2 regions of the Dactylosporangium sp. NPDC049742 genome follow, and region 2 is predicted to be linked to the other one. Evidence: riboswitches for the same ligand, from Rfam matches in the RefSeq annotation. Region 2 holds a riboswitch; the other holds the start of a gene.
The links. Region 2 has a riboswitch for cobalamin ahead of metE (5-methyltetrahydropteroyltriglutamate--homocysteine S-methyltransferase). Riboswitches for the same ligand answer to the same signal wherever they lie in the genome.
Positions count from the first base shown of each region.

Region 1: another riboswitch for cobalamin. It lies ahead of AB0J72_RS12770 (ribonucleoside-diphosphate reductase subunit alpha); the one in region 2 lies ahead of metE (5-methyltetrahydropteroyltriglutamate--homocysteine S-methyltransferase).

Region 1 is NZ_JBFANF010000007.1:256,501-267,036, reverse strand. It holds gene AB0J72_RS12790 (enolase C-terminal domain-like protein) at 1-672, opposite strand, end outside; gene AB0J72_RS12785 (FAD-binding and (Fe-S)-binding domain-containing protein) at 669-3,686, opposite strand; gene AB0J72_RS12780 (thiamine pyrophosphate-dependent enzyme) at 3,692-5,464, opposite strand; gene AB0J72_RS12775 (ribonucleotide-diphosphate reductase subunit beta) at 5,759-6,754, opposite strand; gene AB0J72_RS12770 (ribonucleoside-diphosphate reductase subunit alpha) at 6,796-9,099, opposite strand; cobalamin riboswitch at 9,274-9,491, opposite strand; gene AB0J72_RS12765 (beta-L-arabinofuranosidase domain-containing protein) at 9,766-10,536, shown strand, end outside.
Region 2 is NZ_JBFANF010000016.1:109,228-119,763, forward strand. It holds gene AB0J72_RS21585 (arylmalonate decarboxylase) at 1-143, opposite strand, end outside; gene AB0J72_RS21590 (TetR/AcrR family transcriptional regulator C-terminal ligand-binding domain-containing protein) at 140-697, opposite strand; gene AB0J72_RS21595 (DUF4437 domain-containing protein) at 781-1,674, shown strand; cobalamin riboswitch at 1,711-1,933, shown strand; gene metE (5-methyltetrahydropteroyltriglutamate--homocysteine S-methyltransferase) at 2,055-4,292, shown strand; gene AB0J72_RS21605 (helix-turn-helix domain-containing protein) at 4,454-4,672, shown strand; gene AB0J72_RS21610 (Clp protease N-terminal domain-containing protein) at 4,748-5,464, shown strand; gene AB0J72_RS21615 (TerD family protein) at 5,562-6,941, shown strand; gene AB0J72_RS21620 (hypothetical protein) at 6,896-7,261, opposite strand; gene AB0J72_RS21625 (hypothetical protein) at 7,782-7,976, opposite strand; gene AB0J72_RS21630 (hypothetical protein) at 8,010-8,291, opposite strand; gene AB0J72_RS21635 (LuxR C-terminal-related transcriptional regulator) at 8,288-10,536, opposite strand, start outside.

The DNA of each region.
Region 1 (10,536 bases), on a different contig from region 2:
CTCGAACCAGGCGATGTCGTGCTCGGCGGCGGCCCGGGCGACGCGGATCGCCTGCTTGCGCTGGTAGCCGCCGTTGGCGTCGACGTAGAGCTCCGCCTGCGGGCCGATGACCTGGCGGGCGAGCCGGATCCGGGCGAGGTCCCGCTCGACGTGGCCGCCCCACGACTCGCCGATCTTCATCTTGACCCGCGGGATGCCCTGATCGTGGACCCAGCCGCCGAACTGGTCCGTGAGCCGCCGGTCGTCGTACGTGGTGAACCCGCCGCTGCCGTAGATCGGCACCGCGGTCCGCACGACGCCGAGCAGGCGGGCCAGGGGCAGGTCCAGCAGCCGGGCCTTGAGGTCCCACAGGGCGATGTCGACGGCGGAGATGGCGGTGGCGGCGACCCCGGGCCGGCCGATGTTGCGCACGGCCCGGTGCATCGCCTCGTAGGCGGCGGCCACGTCGAGGGCGCAGCGCCCGGTGACCACCGGGGCGAGGGTCTGCTCGACGAGCTGCCGGGCGGCCGGCGCGGTGTAGCTGGCGCCGAGCCCGGTCTGCCCGCCCGCGGTCACGGTGACGGTGACCATCGTGGTGCTGTCCCAGGCGATGGTGCCGTCGGCCTCCGGGGCGTCGGTGGGGATCCGGTACACCGCCGCGGCGACCCGCTCGACGGGCGCCTCGGCGGTCACGACCGCACCGCTCTCGCCTCCGGCCGCACCGACAGCGCGCGTTCGGGCCGCTCGCCCGCCGGCACGCCGCGCAGCGCGGCGTTGACGACCTCGGCGAGGTGCAGCGCGTGCCGGCCCGTGCCCGCCTCCTCGATCTGGGTGCGGCAGGAGAAGCCGTCCGCGAGGATGATCGTGCCGGGCGCGGCCGCCCGGACCGCCGGCAGGAGGACCTGCTCGCCGACGGCGAGGGAGACGTCCCGATGGTCCGGGGTCATGCCGAAATCCCCGGCCAGCCCGCAGCAGCCGGACGCCAGCTGCTCGACGTCCAGGCCGACCCGGCGCTGCAGTTCCGCGTCGGCGTCGTGGCCGAGCACGGCGTGGTGGTGGCAGTGCGTCTGGCTGATCGCGTGCGGCCGGCCGCCGTGGTCGCCGCGCAGCTCGGGCAGCGCGATGTCGTGGTCGGTGACGAGCAGCTCGGCGAGCGTCCGCGTCTGCTTGCGCAACCGCAGCGCGTCCTGGTCGTGGCCGAGCAGCTCCAGCGCGTCGCCGCGGAACACCGCCGTGCAGGAGGGTTCCAGCCCGACGACCGGGACACCCGCCCGCAGCCACGGCGCCAGCGCGTCGATGGTGCGCCGCAGCACCCGGCGGGCGACCCCGAGCTGCCCGGTGGAGATCCAGGTGAGCCCGCAGCAGACCGGCCCGCGGGGCAGCGCGACCCGGAAGCCGGCCGCCTCCAGCGCGCCGACCGCCGACGCGGCGATGCCCGGCGACAGGTACGTGGTGAAGGTGTCCGGCCACAGCAGCACGGTGCCGCGCTCGCCGGTGCCGCCCGGCGTCCGGTTGCGCATCCACCGCTGGAAGCCGGCCCCGGCGAAGCGGGGCAGGTCGCGGCGCGGGTCGATGCCGCCGAGCCGTTTGACCGCGGCACCGACCCCGGGCGCGTGCGTGACGGCGTTGACCAGGTCGGGGGCCAGGGCCGCCAGCCGGGCCGCCACCGGCAGCCAGCCCAGCGAGTAGTGGGACCGGGGGCGGATCCGCCCGGCGTGGTGATGGGCGAGGAACTCGGCCTTGTAGGTGGCCATGTCGACGTGCATGGGGCAGTCGCGCTTGCAGCCCTTGCAGGCCAGGCACAGGTCGAGGGCGTCGGCCACGGACCGCTCCCGCCAGCCGCCGGTGATCGTCTCGCCGCGCACCATCTCGAACAGCAGCCGCGCCCGGCCCCGGGTGGAGTGCTCCTCGTCGCCGGTGACCTGGTAGCTGGGGCACATCACGCCCTGGTCCGGCTCCGGCCGGCGGCACGCGCCGACCCCGGCGCAGCGCAGCGCGGCGCGGGCGAAGCTGCCGCTGTCCTCCGTGTACCGGAAGTAGGTCGCCGGCTCGGCGGGGGCGTAACCGGCGCCGAGGCGCAGCTGGCCGTCGAGGGGGTTGGCGTGCACGACCTTGCCGGGGTTCATCCGGTTGTCCGGGTCGAAGATCGCCTTGAACTCCTCGAAGGCCTGGACGACGTCCGGTCCGTACATCTTGGTCAGCAGCTCGCCGCGGGCCTGCCCGTCGCCGTGCTCGCCGGAGTAGGACCCGCCGTGGTGTGAGACGAGGTCGGCGGCCTGCTCCACGAAGGTGCGGAAGTCGGCCACACCGCCCGCGGTGACCAGGTCGAACGGGATCGACGTGTGCAGGCAGCCGTCGCCGAAGTGGCCGTAGAGGCTGGCCGCGTCGTAGCCGTGGCGGTGCAGCAGCCGCTGGAAGTCGCGCAGGTAGTCGCCGAGGCGCTCCGGCGGCACGGCGGAGTCCTCCCAGCCGGGCCAGGTGTCGGGCCCGCCGGGGGTGCGGGCGGTGGCGCCGAGGCCGCCTTCGCGGACGGCCCACAGCTGCGCCTGGTGCTCCGGGTCGTCGAAGACCTTGCCCTCGTCGTGGCCCAGTTCGTCGAGCATCCGGTGGACGCGGTCCTTCGCCTCCCCGACGGTGTCGGCGCCGATGTCGACCATCAGCCAGGCGGCCCCGCGGCCGGTGTGGTTGGTCGGCTCGGGCAGGAGCTTCAGCGCCTCGGGGCGCATGTGCTCCTCGCCCTCGTAGCGGATCAGCTTGTCGTCGAGCCCTTCCAGGGCCGTCGGGGCGTACCGGTTGATGGTGGGCACCGCGTCGGCGGCGGCGGCGATGTCGGGGAAGGCCATCAGCACCAGGACGTGCTTCGGCGGCTCGGGCAGCAGCCGCAGCTGCGCGCGCAGCACCGTCACGCAGGTCGACTCGGTGCCGACCAGCGCCTGGGCGAGGTTCATGCCGTGCTCGGGCAGCAGCGCCGGCAGGTTGTAGCCGGAGATGCGCCGCGGCAGCGCCGGGAACGCGCGGATCTGCCCGGCGTACCGGTCGCGCAGGTCACGCACCGCACGGTAGATCTCGGCGCGGCGGCCGCCGGCGGCGAGGATCCGCCGGTACTCCTCGTCGGAGGTCTCGCCGACCCACATCCGCTCGCCGTCGTAGGTGAGGATCTCCAGCCGCTCGACGTTGGCGGCGGTAGTGCCGCTCCACTGGGCGGTGGAGCCGCACGAGTTGTTGCCGATCATCCCGCCGATCGTGCAGTGGTCGTGCGTGGCGGGCTTCGGCCCGAAGACCAGCCCGCCGTGCTGCCGGGTGGCGGCGTTGAGCTGGTCGAGGACGAGGCCCGGCTGCACCACGGCCCGCCGGTGCTGCCCGTCGATGGACTCGATCGCGTCGAGGTGCTTGGAGAAGTCCATGACCACGGCGACGTTGCAGCACTCGCCGGCCAGGCTGGTGCCGCCGCCGCGGGACAGCAGCGGCGCGCCGAACTCGCGGCAGGTGGCCACGGTGGCGACCACGTCGTCGAGGGTGCGCGGCACCACCACACCGATCGGGACCTGCCGGTAGTTGGAGGCGTCGGTGGCGTAGAGGGCGCGGGTGCCGTCGTCGAAGCGCACGCCGCCGTGGATGCGCTGCCGCAGCGCGGCGGCCAGGCCCTGGGCGTCGACGTCGGCGCCGCCGGCGGGCCGGGCGGTGCGGACCCGGGGCGCCGGCAGCAGTGTGGTCACCGGTCCGCCTTCAGCTGCTGGATCTTGTCCTTGAACAGGGTGGTGGCGATCGACGCCTTGTGCGGCTGGCCGTGCAGGAAGGCCTGGGCGAACTTCTTCGCCTGCTCGTAGCTGACCTTGCCGGGCATCGGCGGCTCGTTCGGGTCGACGGTCACGTCGACCAGGGCCGGGCCGCGGTGGGTGAACGCCTCGACCAGCGCGGCGCGCAGGTCGCCGGCCTTCTCGACGCGGGCGCCGAAGCCGCCGCAGGCGTGCGCCCAGGCGGAGAAGTCCGGCTTCGGGTCGCCGAAGCGGACCCCGTGCTCGGGGTAGCCGAGCACCATCTGCTCCCACAGGATCTGGCCCAGCGCGTTGTTGTTGTTGATCACCACCTTGATCGGCAGGTCGTAGCGGCAGGCGGTGTTGAACTCGGCCATGAGCATCGCGAAGCCGCCGTCGCCCTGGTAGGCGATCACCTGCCGGCCGGGGAAGGCGTGCTGGATGGCGATCGAGTAGGGCAGGCCGGGTGCCATCGTGGCGAGGTTGCCCGACAGGTAGAACTCCCGCCCGCCGCGGATGCGCCAGTGCCGCGCCGCCCAGGTGGCGATCGTGCCGGAGTCGCAGCACAGTACCGCGTCCTCGTTCGCCAGCTCGTCCAGGCAGGACGCGAGGTACTGCGGGGCGATCGGGTCCCGTTCGCCGCTCTCCAGGGCGTGCATCTTCTCGTTCCAGTCGCGCATCTGCGCCTGGTACCGCTGCAGGTGCGACCGGTCGGTGCGGCGGGTCAGCCGGGGGATGAGGGCGTGCAGGGTCGCTTCGACGTCGCCGATGAGCGGCACGTCGGTCGGCAGGCGCATGCCGGCCCGGGTCTCCTCGATCTCGACCTGGACGACCTTGACCTTGCCCGCCTCCGGCAGGTGCTTGGTGTACGGGAAGTTGGTGCCCAGCATGACGAGGGTGTCGATGTCGTCGATCAGCTCCTCGCTGGGGGCGGTGCCCAGCAGCCCGATGCCGCCGGTGGTGTAGGGCGAGTCGTCGGGGATCACCATCTTGCCGGACAGGGTCTTGATCACCGGGGCGGCGATCGTGTCGGCCAGCCGCTCCACCAGCGCGCCCGCGCCGCGCGCGCCGACACCGACCAGGATCGCCGCCTTCGCCGAGCCGTTGATCACCTCGGCGGCGCGGGCGACGTCCTCGTCGCGCGGCCGCACCGAGCCGGTCAGGTACACCGGCGCCGTGGCCGGCGGCTTGGCGGGTGCCACGTGCTGGTACGGGTCGGCGTCGGCCGGCGCCACCTGGATGTCGTTGGGGACGCACAGGTGCGCGACCCCGCGCCGGGCGTACGCGTGCCGGATCGCCACGTCCACCAGCGCGGGCAGCTGCTGCGGGTTGACGACCAGCTGGTTGTAGACGCTGACGTCCTCGTACAGCCGGGTCAGGTCGACCTCCTGCTGGTATCCGGTGCCGAGCACCGAGGTCTCCTGCATCCCGGTGATCGCCAGCACCGGCGCGTGGTCGAGCTTCGCGTCGTACAGCCCGTTGGCCAGATGGATGCCGCCGGGCCCGGACGTGGCCAGGCACACCCCGATGCGTCCGGTGGCCTTCGCGTGGGCGGTGGCCATGAACGCGGCCGCCTCCTCGTGGTGCGTCAGGACGAAGCGCACCCGGTCGGCGTTGCGCCGCAGCCCTTCCATGATCCCGTTGATGCCGTCGCCAGGGATGCCGAACACCGTGTCGACGCCCCAGTCGGCCAGCCGGGAGATCAGTACCTCGGAGGTGATGGTTTCCATGTGCCGTTTGGTCCTTTCCGGTGATGGGCCGATCCGCCCCACCGCAGAGCCGGACCGTCGCGTGGCATGACCCAGCGACCGGCGCGGTGCAGTGTCACCCACCCGGCCGGGCGTCACCTCGCCGAGCGGGTCACCGGCGCCCACCGGCGCGAGGCCGACCGGGTCCTGGGCGCCATGCCCGCCCACAGCCGACCGAAACTTCTGCCCACCCAGCTCGGCCAGGCCCCCGGACGGCGGGCCGGTGCCGCCACCGGGCACGGGCCCGGTGGACGGCCACGACGCCGGCGCGGGTGCTCAGAAGTCGTCGTCGAAGGAGACGCTGCCGGTGACGCCGACCTGGTACGCCGAGACCCGCCGTTCGAAGAAGTTCGACAGCTCCTGGACGTCCTGGAGCTCCATGAACGCGAACGGGTTGCGGCTGCCGTAGAGCGGCTCGACGCCCAGCAGCGCCAGCCTGCGGTCGGCGACGTGCTGCAGGTACTCGCGCATGTCGGTCAGGGACAGGCCGGAGATGCCCTGCTCGAGCAGGTCGGCGGCGAACTGGACCTCGCACTCGACGGCCTCGGCGACCATGGCCCGGATCTGCCCGGCCATCTCGTCGTCGAACAGGTCCGGTTCCTCGGACCGGACGGTGTCGACGACGTCGAACGCGAAGGCCATGTGCATCGACTCGTCGCGGAAGACCCAGTTGGTGCCCGAGGCGAGGCCGTGCAGCAGCCCGCGGGAGCGCAGGTGGTACACGTAGGCGAAGGCGCCGTAGAAGAACAACCCTTCGATGCAGGCGGCGAAGCAGATGAGGTTGAGCAGGAACGCCCGCCGGTCGTCGCGGGTCTTCAGCTCGTGCAGGTCGCCGAGGGAGTCGATCCAGCGGAAGCAGAACTCGGCCTTCCGCGCGATCGACGGGATGTTCTCCACGGCGGCGAACGCCGCGGTCCGTTCGGCGTCGTCGGTGACGTAGGTGTCCAGGAGGTTCAGGTAGAACTGGACGTGGACGGCCTCCTCGAACAGCTGCCGGGACAGGTAGAGGCGCCCTTCCGGGCTGTTGATGTGCTGGTACAGGTTGAGGACCAGGTTGTTGGCGACGATCGTGTCGCCGGTGGCGAAGAACGCGACCAGCCGGGACACGAGGTGCCGCTCGGCGGGGGAGAGCTTGGACAGGTCGGCGAGGTCGCTGTGCAGGTCGACCTCCTCGACGGTCCAGGTGTTCTTGATGGCGTCCTTGAACCGGTCGAAGAACTGCGGGTACCGCATCGGCCGCAGTGTGAGGTCCATGCCGGGGTCGAGCAGCATCGGCCGGATGTCGGCGCCGAGACGGGGTTCGGGGATGGTGGTCACTGGCAGGCCTCGCACGACTCGGGGTTTTCCAGGGAGCAGGCGACGGCCTCGGCGGGCGGCGCGACGAGGGAGACAGTGGCCTGCTGGATCCGGGTCGCCGGCCGGGACCGCAGGTAGTAGGTGGTCTTCAGCCCGCTCTTCCAGGCGTGCAGGTACATCGAGGACAGCTTGCCGATCGTCGGTGCGGCCAGGAACAGGTTCAGCGACTGGGACTGGTCGATGTACGGCGCGCGGGCCGCGGCGAGGTCGATGAGGGCCCGCTGGGGCAGCTCCCACGCGGTGCGGAACAGCGAGCGCACGTCCTCGGGCAGGCCGTCGACCGCCTGCACGGACCCTTCGGCCCGCTTGATCTGCTCGCGGACCGCGGCCGTCCACAACCCGCGGGCCTTGAGCTCCCGGACCAGGTAGGTGTTGACCTGCAGGAACTCGCCGGACATGGTTTCGCGTTTGAACAGGTTGGACACCTGCGGCTCGATGCACTCGTAGCAGCCGGCGATCGAGGCGATCGTCGCCGTCGGCGCGATCGCGACGAGCAGCGAGTTGCGCAGTCCGTGCGCCGCGATCCGGGCCCGCAGCGCCGCCCACCGCCCGGGCTGTGCGGGGGTGGCGCCCCACAGGTCCGGGTGCAGCTCGCCGCGCGCCGCGCGGGTCTCGGCGAACGCCGGGTGCGGGCCGGACCGCTCCGCCAGCTCGGCGGACGTCTCGGCGGCGGTCAGGAGGATCTCCTCCTGGACCCGGGTGGACAGGTCCCGCGCCGCCTCCGAGTCGAACGGCAGCCGGAGCGTGAAGAACGCGTCCTGCAGGCCCATCAGGCCGAGGCCGACCGGCCGCCAGCGCGGGTTCGACGCGGCGGCCTGCGCCGCCGGGTAGTAGTTGATGTCGATGACCCGGTCGAGGAACACGACGGCGGTTCGGACGGTGTCGCGCAGCCGCTGCCAGTCGACGCCGTCGGCGGTGACGTGCGCGCCGAGGTTGATCGAGCCGAGGTTGCACACGGCGGTCTCGTCGTCGCTGTTGACCTCGAGGATCTCGGTGCACAGGTTCGACAGGTGGATGGTGTTGCCGGGCGAACCGGTCTGGTTCGACAGCGCGTTGGAGCGGTCCTTGAACGTCATCCACCCGTTGCCGGTCTGGGCGAGGGTGCGCATCATCCGGGCGTACAGGTCACGGGCCTTGACCGTCCTGACCGCCCGCTGCTCGGCGGCGCGGTAGGCGTCGTCGAACGCCGCGCCGTGCAGGTCGGGCAGCTCCGGCGCGTCGGACGGGTCGATGAGCGACCAGTCGGCGTCGGCCTCGACCCGGCGCATGAACTCGTCCGGGATCCAGTTGGCCAGGTTCAGGTTGTGCGTGCGCCGGGACTCCTCGCCGGTGTTGTCCCGCAGCTCCAGGAACTCCTCGATGTCCGGGTGCCACGGCTCCAGGTACACGCACGCGGCGCCCTTGCGCCGGCCGCCCTGGTTCACCGCCGCGACCCCGGCGTCGAGGGTCTTCAGGAAGGGCACGATCCCGTTGGACCTGCCGTTGGTGCCGCGGATGAGCGCGCCCCGGCCGCGGACCCGCGTCCAGGAGATGCCGATGCCGCCGGAGAACTTCGACAGCTTCGCGACCTGGTGGTAGCGCTCGTAGATCGAGTCGAGCTCGTCGCGGGGCGAGTCGACCAGGAAGCAGGAGGACATCTGGGTGTGCCGGGTGCCGGAGTTGAACAGCGTCGGCGAGCTCGGCAGGTACGCCAGGGACGACATGAGCCGGTAGAAGCCGACGGCCTCGGACGGCGTCCGCGACAGCCCGCAGGCCACGCGCAGCAGCCAGTACTGCGGCGTCTCCACGACGAGGCGGCTGGTCGGGTGGCGCAGCAGGTACCGGTCGGCGACCGTCCGCAGCCCGAAGTACTCGAACCGCAGGTCACCGTCCGGGTCGACGGCGTCGTCGAGCTCGCGGGCGTGGCGGGCCACGAACGCCGCCGTCTCGTCGCCGATCAGCCCCAGGCCGTGGGCGTGGCGGATCGACTGGCTGAAGCCGGCCACGCCCTGCCCGCGGACCTCCTTGCCGACGTACGCGGCGAGCAGCCGCGCCGCGAGCCTCGAATACTGCGGTTCCTCGCCGATGAGCTCGGCGGCGGTCTGGATCGACAGCTTGTCCAGCTCCGCGGTGGTGGCGCCGTCGTACAGGCCGCTGATCGTCCTGGTCGCCACCCGCAGCGGGTCGACCTCGTCGAGGCCGCCGACCCACCGTTCGACCGCCTTGACGATCTTGCCGACGTCGACCGGCTCCAGGTCGCCGTCGCGGTTGCGGACCCGCATCGCATGCCGGCGTGGCTCCGCCGTCGTGACCGTCACTGGCTCTCTCCTCGCGAGCTCGTTCCAGTGGATCCGAGGTCGCGGGGACGCCGAACGGCGCGCACGGCGGGTCGCCCGGCCGTGAACCGTTCATGGTGGCGTCGGCCGTCCCGCGCGGCCTCGAAGCCGCCACGCACAGGGTGTGCGTGGCGCGCTGGCAGGTCTTCGGACTCGCGGGCGTGACCACGGATGGTCGCCTACTGGCCGTCACTTCCCAGGCCGGATGGCCCAGTGTGCTCGACGGCGGTCGTTCCCACTCACCGCTGCGGGGCAGTCCCGGACTCGCACCGGGTTCCCTCTTGCCTCGACCCGGCCCCGCTGGGGGACCGGCTCGAACCAGCTGCGTCGAGCACCATATCTAGGGTCGCCGGGAATTGCACACACCACATGTCGGTGCGGCGTGTTGTGATCTTCACATTCCGCGGGCGGCCGTCCCGTGACAGCCGTGCCGACGTGTCGCGGGACCGGCCCGAGCCCTTGAAGGTTGCCGATTCCTCTGGCAGTCTCGTCATGCCGCCGCGATGTTAGCGCTCACTTCACTCGTCACCCCCGTAGTGCGGGCGCGTCGCGCAGGCATGTTAACGCTCACAGAGCCACCGCCGCCGTCACGGTTCGAAAGGATCACACCCCATGCCCCACCCCAGCGTCAGCCGCCGCCGGCTGCTGCAGACCACCGGCGCCGTCGCCGCCGCCTCGGCGGCCGCGCCCCTGCTCGGCGCCCCGACCGCCGCGGGCGCCGCCCTCGCCCCGGCACGCGCCGACATCGGCGTCTCGGCCTACGCGTTCGACCTCGGGCAGGTGCGGCTGAGCACCGGCCGCTTCCTGGACAACCAGAACCGGACCCTGGCCTACCTGCGCTTCGTCGACGTCAACCGGCTCGTCTACAACTTCCGGGCCAACCACCGGCTGTCCACCGCCGGCGCCGCCGCGACCGGCGGCTGGGACGCGCCGAACTTCCCGTTCCGCACCCACATGCAGGGCCACCTGCTGACCGCCTGGGCCCAGGCCTACGCCGTGCTCGGCGACACCACCTGCCGCGACAAGGCCAACGCCATGGTCGCCGCGATGGCCGCCTGCCAGGCCAACAACGCCGCCGCCGGCTTCAACACCGGCTACCTGTCCGGCTTCCCGGAGTCCGACTTCACCGCCCTGGAAGCCGGCAACCTGAGCAACGGCAACGTTCCCTGGTACTGCATCCACAAGACCCTCGCCGGCCTGCTCGACGTGTGGCGCCTGATCGGCTCGACCCAGGCCCGGGACGTGCTGCTCGCCCTCGCCGGCTGGGTCGACTGGCGCACGGGCCGGTTGTCCGCCTCGCAGATGCAGACCACGCTGGGCGTCGAGTTCGGCGGCATGAACGCGGTCCTCGCCGACCTGTACCAGCAGACCGGCGACGCGCGC
Region 2 (10,536 bases):
ATCGCGGGGTTCGGGATGTGCATGGAGCCGGCGCGGAACGCCACCCCTGGCACCCGGGCGCTCCAGTAGTCGTGCTCGACGACGGTGTTGGTGCTGGGGACGATGACGCCGAAGACGGCGCGCGGCCCGACGGCGTTGGTCATGCGGTCAGCTCCTGACAGACGAGGGAGACCATGCGGTGTGCCCGCGCGCGGGCGGCGGGTCGGTCCAGCAGCAGCGCGTCGAGCAGAAGCGGCGAGACGATCGCGGCGACGGCGTCCTCACGGTCCTTCGCCGACGTGCCCGCGGCGCGCAGCACGGTGTGGAACGGCGCCAGCAGGTCGGTGACGTACCGCTGGCGCAGCGGCACCGCCGCCGGGTCGGAGGCGGCGGCGACGACGAGGGCCTGCAGGAACGCGCCGACGGGCCGGTCGCGGAGCCGGTCGCACAGCTGGTCGACGGCGGCGTGGAGGTCCTGCGCCGGCTCGCCGGTCGGCGCGCCGGGCGGCAGCGGCGCGACGTCGATCAGCGCGCCGAGCACCGCGCCGGGCGTGGGCCAGTGCCGGTAGATGGTCGACCGGGACACGCCGGTGACCTGGTGCAGCCGCTGCGCGGTCAGCGCCGCCGCGCCCTCGGCCAGCAGCAGCTCCAGGGCCGCGGTCAGCACGACGGTCTCGGTGTCGGAGGTGGGGCCGGCGGGGCGGCCAGGTCGGGTCACGAGCGTTGACGGTACACCTTGTACGCGAAACTATTAAGCGATACATTCCGCACCGGAAACTGCTGCCGAGCCTGGAGGCACCCATGCGCCCGCACGTGGAGATCGTCGACGAGCGTGACCTGATCTGGCACCTCGCCGAGTTCCAGCACGCCGCCGGCACCGCCGAGCAGCGCAACCTCAGCTACGACGAGGAGGACGGGTCGGCCTCGCTGAAGGTCCGCTTCACCAGCGACTGGTCGCGGCCGGCCGGCGTACACGACGCGGACACCGAATGGTTCGTGCTGTCCGGCCAGGTCGTCGTCGGCGACACCGTCCTCGGGCCGGAGGGCTACTGGACGGCGCCCGCCGGCGTGTGGACCCCGCCGGTCACGGCGGCCGCCGGCACGGAGATCCTGCTGTTCCGCGAGTACGGCGACTGGCACTTCCACCCCGAAACGAAGGACCGCGAAACCGTGCGGCCCGACCAGAAGCTCGTCGTGCTCGACAGCGCCCAGATGCCGTGGATCGACGTCAAGGACGGCTCCCCCATGCGCTTCGACCTCGGCGGCACGCCGGTGCCGGGGCTGTTCATCAAGCTGCTGCACCGCGACGAGAAGACCGGCTTCTACACCCGGCTCATCAAGGCCAAGCCCGGCTGGCGGGAGGTGCCGCTCGCGCACCACCCGTGCTCCGAGGAGGCGTACTGCCTCGACGGCGGCTTCGACTACAACTTCGGCAAGATGTGGCCCGGCACGTACTTCTGGCGCCCGCCGCTGATCCGCCACGGCGACTTCACCGCCGACGCCGAGGCCGGCTGCACGTGGATCGTGCGCTCCGACGCGGACCTCGTCGACTGGTACACCGACAACGCCCGCGTGCAGATGCACGGCGACGCCACCAACTGGGGCGACGGCTTCCCGCACAGCGCCGCGCCGCGGTTCATCGAGCCGGTCCGCTCCCGCAGCATCGGCCGCTGGAGCGACCCCACGCACCAGTGACGCAGCCGACACCCGCTCCCGCGGCGGTGCGTATGTATGGTGATGAGTGCAGCTGGTTCGGCCGGTCCTCCGGGACCGGCCGTGGCAACAGGGAATCCGGTGCGAATCCGGGACTGCCCCGCAGCGGTGAGTGGGAACGACCGCCGTCATTGAGCACTGGGCCGCGAGGCCTGGGAAGCGACGGCCAGTAGGCGACCCTGGACGACATCCAGGGTCACGCCCGCGAGTCCGAAGACCTGCCAGCGCACCGCGCGCCGCCCGGCGTGCGGTGGTCGGAGGCCGCGCGGGACGGCCGACGCCATCGACCGGCCACGCGGCGCGCGGCCGGTGGCGTCCCCCCGTGCCAGTCCGGCCGTCGTGACTGTGCACCGAGGGGACACATGAGCACCACATTCGGGCTGAGCACCGTGCTCGGCTACCCGCGCATCGGCGGAAACCGCGAGCTGAAGCGGGCCGTCGAGGCCTACTGGGCCGGCGCCATCGACGAGGACACCCTGGAGCGCACGGCGGCGACGCTGCGCGCCGACGTGTGGCAGACGCTGCGCAACGCCCGCCTCGCGGCGATCCCGTCGAACACGTTCTCCTACTACGACCACGTCCTCGACACCGCCGTCGCGGTCGGGGCGACACCCACGCGGTTCACCGCGCTCGGGCTGTCGAAGCTCGACACGTACTTCGCCATGGCCCGCGGCGTGGACGCCGAGCCCGCCCTCGAACTGACGAAGTGGTTCGGCACCAACTACCACTACCTGGTGCCGGAGATCGGGCCCGACACCGTCTTCGCCGCCGACCCGGCCAAGGCGCTGCGGGAGCACGCCGAGGCCCGCGCCCTGGGCATCGAGACCCGGCCGGTGCTGGTCGGACCGGCCACGTTCCTGCTGCTGGCCAAGGGCGACGACCCGTTCGCCCGGCTCGGCGACCTGGTCGGCGTCTACGCCGAGATCCTCGCCGCCCTCGCGGATGCGGGTGTCTCGTGGGTACAGCTGGACGAGCCCGCCTACGCCACCGACCGCGGCCCGGACGAGATCGACGCGCTGCGCCGCACCTACGCCCGACTCGGCGCGCTCAGGGCCCGGCCGAAGCTCTTCGTCGCCACGTACTTCGGCGAGATCGGCGACGCGCTGCCGGCCCTGCTGGACACGCCGGTCGAGGCGATCGGCCTCGACCTGGTCGCCGGCCCCGGCAACCTCGACCGGCTCGCGGCCGCCGGACCCCTCGGCGGCAGGACGATCGTCGCGGGGCTCGTCGACGGCCACAACGTCTGGCGCACCGACCTGCGCGCCGCGGTCGCCGCCGGGGCGGTCGTCGCCGGCCTGGCCGACCACGTGGCGGTGTCCACGTCCTGCTCGCTGCTGCACGTGCCGGTGGACCTGTCCGTCGAGACGCGCCTCGACCCGAGCCTGCACGAGCGGCTCGCGTTCGCGCGGCAGAAGGTCGACGAGGTCGTGCTCCTCGGCCGCGCGCTGCGCGACGGCACGGCCCACCTGCCCGCGCCGCTGCCCCCGCCCCCGGCGGCGTGGCGGCACGACGAGGTGCGCGCCCGGCTCGCCGCCCTCACCGCCGCGGACCGGCGGCGCGGCGACGCCACCGCCCGCGCCGCCCGCCAGCAGGAACTGCTCGGGCTGCCCGACCTGCCGACGACCACGATCGGCTCGTTCCCGCAGACCGCCGAGCTGCGCGGGGCCCGCGCCGCGCTGGCCGCCGGCACCCTCGACGACGAGGGCTACGCCGCGCTGATGCGGGCCGAGGTCCGGCGGGTCGTCCGGCTGCAGGAGGAGCTCGGCCTGGACGTGCTCGTGCACGGCGAGCCGGAGCGCAACGACATGGTGCAGTACTTCGCCGAGCAGCTGTCCGGGTTCGCCGCCACCGAGCACGGCTGGGTGCAGTCGTACGGCTCCCGCTGCGTCCGCCCGCCGATCCTGCACGGCGACGTGGCCCGCAGGGCGCCGATGACGGTCGGGTGGGCCACGTTCGCCCAGTCGCTGACCACCCGGCCGGTCAAGGGGATGCTCACCGGCCCGGTCACCATCCTCGCGTGGTCGTTCGTCCGCACCGACCAGCCGCTCGCCGGCACCGCCGACCAGGTCGCGCTCGCGCTGCGCGACGAGTGCCGGGACCTCGAGGCCGCCGGCATCCGGGTGATCCAGGTGGACGAGCCGGCGCTGCGCGAGACGCTGCCGCTGCGCCGGACGGCACAGGGGGCGTACCTGGACTGGGCGGTCGGCGCGTTCCGGCTCGCGACCAGCGGCGTCGCCGACGGCACGCAGATCCACACCCACCTGTGCTACTCCGAGTTCGGCGACGTCATCACCGCGATCGACGCCCTCGACGCCGACGTCACCAGCATCGAGGCGTCACGGTCGAAGATGGAGGTGCTCGACGACCTCGCCGCCATCGGGTACCGGCGCGGCGTCGGACCCGGGGTGTGGGACATCCACTCGCCGCGGGTGCCGTCGCGGGAGGAGATGGCCGAGGCGCTGCGCCACGCGGTCGCGGCCGTCCCGGCCCGGCGGCTGTGGGTCAACCCCGACTGCGGCCTGAAGACCCGCGGCTACGCCGAGGTCGAGGCGTCGCTGCGGCATCTCGTCGCGGCCGCCGCCGAGGTCCGCGCCGGCTGACCCGTCCGTGGCACGTGCCGGCGCCTCAGGTGGGTGCCGGCACGTGCCGTTGGCGTTTGCGGCGTCGGTACAGCGGAAGCCCGGTCGTCGGCGCTCGTTGACGATCGGGATGGCGTCAGCACATGTTGACGATGTCGGCGGCGTCAGCTTATGCTGACGGTATGACTGTGATCGACGAGCTCGGTCGCGCCGCGCACGACAGCGACCACGACGTCGCACTGCGGGCCGTCGCCCGCCTGCGCCGCCTGACCGAGCAACTGGAGGCCGAGCGGGTCGCCGCCGCCCGCCGGGACGGCTGGTCGTGGCAGGACATCGCGCTGCGGCTCGGCGTGACCAAGCAGACCGTGCACCGCAAGCATCGCAGCGCCGGCGACGACTGATGCGCCGCTACTGCTGCCGTCGACCGCGAACGCCGGTCGCCATCACCGATCGCAACGTCGTCGCGAGGAGGACTGATGTTCCGCGGTAGCCACCCCGACCTGGGCTGGACCATGGGCCGCGCCGTGCTGCGGGCCCGCGAGCTCGGCCACCCCCGCACCGGCAGCGAGCACCTGCTGCTCGCGCTCACCACCGGCACCGACGAGGTCGCCGCGGTGCTCGCCCGGCACGGCGCGACCGAGCCCGCGGTCCTCGACGCCGTGTGCCGGGCCGCGCCGCTGGGGGCCGGCGTCGCCGACGACCGCCAGGTCCTCGGGTCGCTCGGGCTCGACGTCGACCGGCTCCTCGAGGGTGTCACCCCGGCGACCCTCGACCGGGTCACCTGGCGGGAGCCGCTGCTGCCCCTCGGCGCGGCCAAGGCGCGGCGGTGGGCCGCGCAGATGCGGCCGCCGATGGGGCTCGACGCGCAGGCCGCCTTCGAGGCGTCGCTCCGGCTCGCCCTCGCCCGCCGCGAGCGGGACCACCGCACGGAGCACCTCGCGTTCGCGCTCACGGCGCTCGACCCCGGCGCCGCCTGGACGCTCGACACCGCAGGCGTGGACCTCGCCGGGCTCCTCGCCGACCTCGGCCGGTCCTTCCCGCCGCCGCGGCGCAACCTGATCCTCCGCGCGGACCGCCGCCTGTGGCACCGTTCGCGCCACAACGACCTCGTCGCCCGGTACCAGCGAACCACCGGCCGCACGGTCACCTCACCCGGCGCGCTCCCCGCCGTCATCGCCGGCCAAACGATGTAACGACCCGGTCCAGTCTTACGGCTTACAGGGTGAGGGCGGCGGCGGGTGGCCGGACGGCGTTTTAGGCATACTGGCCCCTACGGGGAGGGGTTTCACCATGTCGATGCTCAAGGGCGCCAACCTGCCGGTGCAGGCGCCGGCGGTCCGCGCGGTCCTGGGATGGCAGTCCGGCGCCGGCGTGCCCGACGCCGACGGTTCCGCGTTGCTGCTGGTCAACGGCAAAGTCCGCGACGACAGCGACTTCGTGTTCTACAACCAGCCGTCGCACCCGGCCGGCGCGGTCCGGCACGAGGGGAAGGCGACCGCGGGGACCCAGGTCACCGACACGGTGTTCGTCGATCTGGGCCGGGTGGAGCCGTCGATCGAGCGGATCGTGCTGGCCGCGTCCGCCGACGGTGGCACGTTCGGGAAGGTGCCGGGGCTGCACATCCGGCTCCTCGATGCGACGAGCGGTGCGGAGGTCGCCCGCTTCGACAGCCCCGGTGCCACGAGCGAGACGGCGTTCATCTTCGGCGAGTTGTACCGGCGGGCCGGGCAGTGGAAGTTCCGGGCGGTCGGGCAGGGGTACGCCTCGGGGCTGGCGGGACTGGCCCGCGACTTCGGCATCTCGGTCGACGACGCTCCCCCACCCACGCCCGCCGCTCCCGCGCAGCCGGCGTCATACCCGCCGCCCACCTCGAACCTGCCCATGTCGCCGACGCCCCCGGTCGCGCCGCCTGTTCCTGTCGCGGCACCTGTTCCTGTCGCTGCACCGGCTCCTGTCGCTGCACCGGCTGCTGTCGCGGCACCGGCTCCTGTCGCGCCGCCGGTCGCACCCGCAGCGCCCGCCGCGCCGGTGCGGTTGACGAAGGTGACACTGACCAAGCAGGCGCCGACGGTGTCGCTCGCCAAGCAGGGCGGCCGGTCCGGTTCGCTGCGGGTCAACCTCAACTGGAGCATGCGCTCCCTCGGCAAGCGCGGCCTCTTCGGCAAGCAGAAGACCGCCCACCTGCCCGACCTGGACCTCGACCTGTGCTGCCTGTGGGAGCTCATGGACGGCCGGAAGGGCATCGTCCACCCGATCGGCGACAGCTTCGGCGAGCTGGACCGCCCGCCGTACATCATGCTCGACGGCGACGACCGCACCGGCGCCAACGAAGCGGGCGAGAACCTCACCATCAACCTCGACCACACCGACAAGTTCCGCCGGATCCTCATCTTCGCGAGCATCTACGCCGGCGCCACCTCGTTCGCCGGCCTCGACGCCGTCGCCACCCTGTTCCCCCAGCACGGCGCCCCGATCGAGATGCGCCTCGACGAATGCACCGTCGAGTCCCGCGCCGCCGCCCTGTTCCTCATCGAGAACATCAACGGCGAGCTCGTCGTCCGCCGCGAGTCGCGGTACATCGTCCAGGCCCCCGGCCAGTACCGCAACGACGCCGTCGACGCCGCCTACAACTGGGGCATCAAGTGGGTGACCGTCCCGGGCAAGAGCTGACCACCCCGCCCCGCGACGACCGTCCGCAGCCGCCGCCGCAGCCGCCGCGAGCTCCCAGGCAACGCCGCCAACCGCAGCACCTCGGCCTCGGTGAGCTCGTGCCGGCCCGCCAGGGCCAACGCCGCGACGTACGGCCGGACCTCCGCCGCCTCGAGCAGCCTCACGACATGGTGCAGGACGCGCAGCAGCACGCCACGGTCGGCATTGGGATGCCCGGCGACAACGCGCAGCAGATCGTTGAACTGCCACGTTTCATAATCGCCGTCCAGCACACGCACCAGCGTGCCGGCAGCGGCCTGCGGTCGCCGCGCCACCGCCATCCGGACGAACGAATACCCGCTGCCCGCGAGCGCGTCGAGCCCGGCTTGGCCGAGCCCGGGGGTCCTGCGCCGCCCGGAGGTAGTCCGCCGGAGACCGCGCCCCGGCAGGCAGCAGCGACTCGAGCTCCACCCAGCCATCGTCCCACCACGCCGTTGCGCAAGGCATGACCGCCGGCGGGGTCAATCGAAGCGGCGCCGACTCGTCCGCAGCAGGCGTGGCCGCCGCCGACTGCAGGGTCAACCGAGCGCTGCCGAGCTCGCCGCGGCAGGCGTCCGCCGATGGCGTGAGTCGTCACGCGTCGGGTTCGGGTAATGCGCGGCGCAGGGCGTCGGCCGGGGTGAGGGTGCAGCCTTCGCCGTAGGCGTCGTCGAACGCCGGACGCCCCAGCATGGCCGCAAGGTCGCGATGCAGGTCCTCATCGGCCGGTTTCGACAGGCGCAGATGGTGGCCGGACAACTCGCGCTAGCGGTGCGCGGCGCCGAGCTCGGCGCGGCAGGCGTCCGCCGATGGCGTGAGTCGTCACGCGTCGGGTTCGGGTAATGCGCGGCGCAGGGCGTCGGCCGGGGTGAGGGTGCGGCCTTCGGCGTAGGCGTCGTCGAACGCCGGCCGTCCCAGCATGGCCGCAAGGTCGCGATGCAGGTCCTCATCGGCCGGTTTCGACAGGCGCAGATGGTGGCCGCACGACTCGCGTTGGCGGTGCGCGTCGCCGAGCACGCCGCTGCAGGCGTCCGCCGATGGCGTGAGTCGTCACGCGTCGGGTTCGGGTAATGCGCGGCGTAGGGCGTCGGCCGGGGTGAGGGTGCGGCCCTCGGCGAAGGCGTCGTCGAAGGCGGGGCGTCCCAGCGCGGTCGCAAGGTCGCGGTGCAGGACCTCGTCGACTGGCTTCGACGGGCGCGGGTGGGGGCCGGACGACTCACGCTGGCGGTGCGCGGCGCCGAGCTCGCCGCTGCAGGCGTCCGCCGAGCTCGCCGCTGCAGGCGTCCGCCGAGCTCGGCGCGGCAGGCGTCCGCCGATGGCGTGAGTCGTCACGCGTCCGGTTCGGGTAATGCGCGGCGTAGGGCGTCGGCCGGGGTGAGGGTGCGGCCTTCGGCGTAGGCGTCGTCGAACGCCGGGCGCCCCAGCGTGGTTGCGAGGTCGCGGTGCAGGTCCTCGTCGGCCGGTTTCGAGGGGCGGAGGTGGGGGCCGGACAACTCGCGCTGGCGGTGGGCGGCGCCGAGCAGGACGGCGGCGGGCCGGGGGCGGTCCTGCGCGGCGGCGAGCGCGGCGAGCGCCTCGAGGGACTGCACGAGCACCACCGACTGGCCCGCGACCAGGACCGCCTCGGCGCAGCCGCGCAGCAGCTCGGCGGCGCGGGGCAGGTCGCCGGTGTGCCTGGCGTGCTCGCCGAGGACGAACAGCGCCCGTCCCGCGCAGCGGCGGTCGCCGAGCCTGCGCAGCGCCGGCAGCACGTCGTGCATCAGCTCGGCGGCGTGAGCAGTGGAGCCGCGGACGAACGCCCACTGGGCGAGGCCGACGTCGGCGTGGACGATGTCGGCCTCGCTGCCGGCGGCCTCGGCCATCGCCCGGCTCTGTGTCAGCCAGGCGTGGATGTCGTCGTCGGCGACGCCGGCCGCCATGGCCCGCTGCGCCATCATGAACAGGGTGTTGGCCGCATACACGTGGTCGCCGGCGCGGCGGAACAGGGTGACGCTGTCGCGGCCCCATTGCAGGGCCTCGCTCAGCGCCCGCGATGCCAGCACGAGGCCCTGCATCGTGAGCGCCCGGTCCCACCCGCGGTCCTCGGGGAACCCGTCGAGGGCCTCGCGCAGCGCGGGGTGGCTCAGCTCAGGCCGGATCCACGTCGAGCACATGCCGACCGCGCGGGCGGCGGTCGCCCGGGTCAGCGGGTCGTGGCCGGCGGCGAGCCGCTGCGCCCGCTCGGCGAGGTCGAAGGCGGTGCCGGCGTCGCTGGGGTGCAGCACGGCGCTGGCCGCGGCGAGCCCGGCGACCGCCGCCGGGGTCGCGGGCGGCTCGCCGGCGGCCAGGGTCCGTTGGATCCACTCCTGCGCCTCGCGCCGCTGCCCGGCCAGGTCCCAGAACCGTTCCAGGGCCGCGATCCAGCGCCAGGCCGACTCGGTGTCGCCGGTGTCCACACTGTACGAGAACGCGGCGCGCACATTCGGCTGCTCCGTCGAGACGCGCAGGAACCAGGCCCGCTGCTCGGCGTGCCTGAGCCCCTCGGCGGCGCGCTCGCCGAAGGCCAGGAAGTGCGCGGCGTGGCGCCGGCGCGTGCCGGGTTCGGCGTCGCCGGCACCGAGGCGCTCCGCGGCGTAGGAGCGGATCGTCTCCAGCAGCCGATACCGGCGCAGGTCCCCGCCGGCGGTGGAGACGAGCGACTTGTCGACGAGCGCCGGCAGCACCCTGACGGCCGCCCGTGCGTCGCCGTGGACCGCCTGGACGGCGTCGAAGTCGAAGTCGGCGGGGAACACACCGAGCCGGTCGAACAGGGCGCGCTCGTCGGCATCGAGCAGCTCATAGCTCCAATCGATGGCGCTGCGCAGGGTCCGGTGCCGCGGACCGGCGGTGCGGGCGCCCGCGGACAGCAGGTCGAAGCGCTGGTCGAGGTGCTCGACGAGCTCGGCCGGCCCGAACGTGCGCAGCCGCGACGCGGCCAGCTCGATCGCGAGGGGCAGGCCGTCGACCCGCCGGCAGAGGGCGGCGACGGCGGGGGCGACGCCGTCGGTCAGGGCGAACCCCGGCGCGGCGGTCGCGGCCCGGTCCACGAACAGCCGCACCGCGGCGCTGCCCGCGATGTCCGCCGAATCCAGGGAGGCCGGCACATCGAGGGGGTCCACCTGGTAGGTGACCTCGCCGGGCACGCCGAGGGGCTCGCGGCTGGTGGCGAGGACCCGCAGCGGCCCACCGGCACGCAGCAGCGTGGCGACGACGTCGGCGGCGGCCGCCACGACGTGCTCGCAGTTGTCGACGAGCAGCAGGCCCGGCAGGCCGGCGGCGGCGTCGCCGAGGATGTCGGTCAGGGACCAGCCCGGCTCCGGCACGACACCCAACGCCCGCGCGACGACGTCACCGACGAGGTCCGGCGTGACCGGCGCCAGATCCGCGAGCCACACGGCACCGCCCACGCCGCCGACGCCATCCGCGCCGCCCACCCCGCCCGAACTGCCGACGCCGCCCGCACTGCCGACGCCACCCGCGCCACCCGCACTGCCGACGCCACCCGCGCCGACCGCGTCGGCCGTGGCGACCCGGAACGCCAGCCGGGTCTTGCCCACCC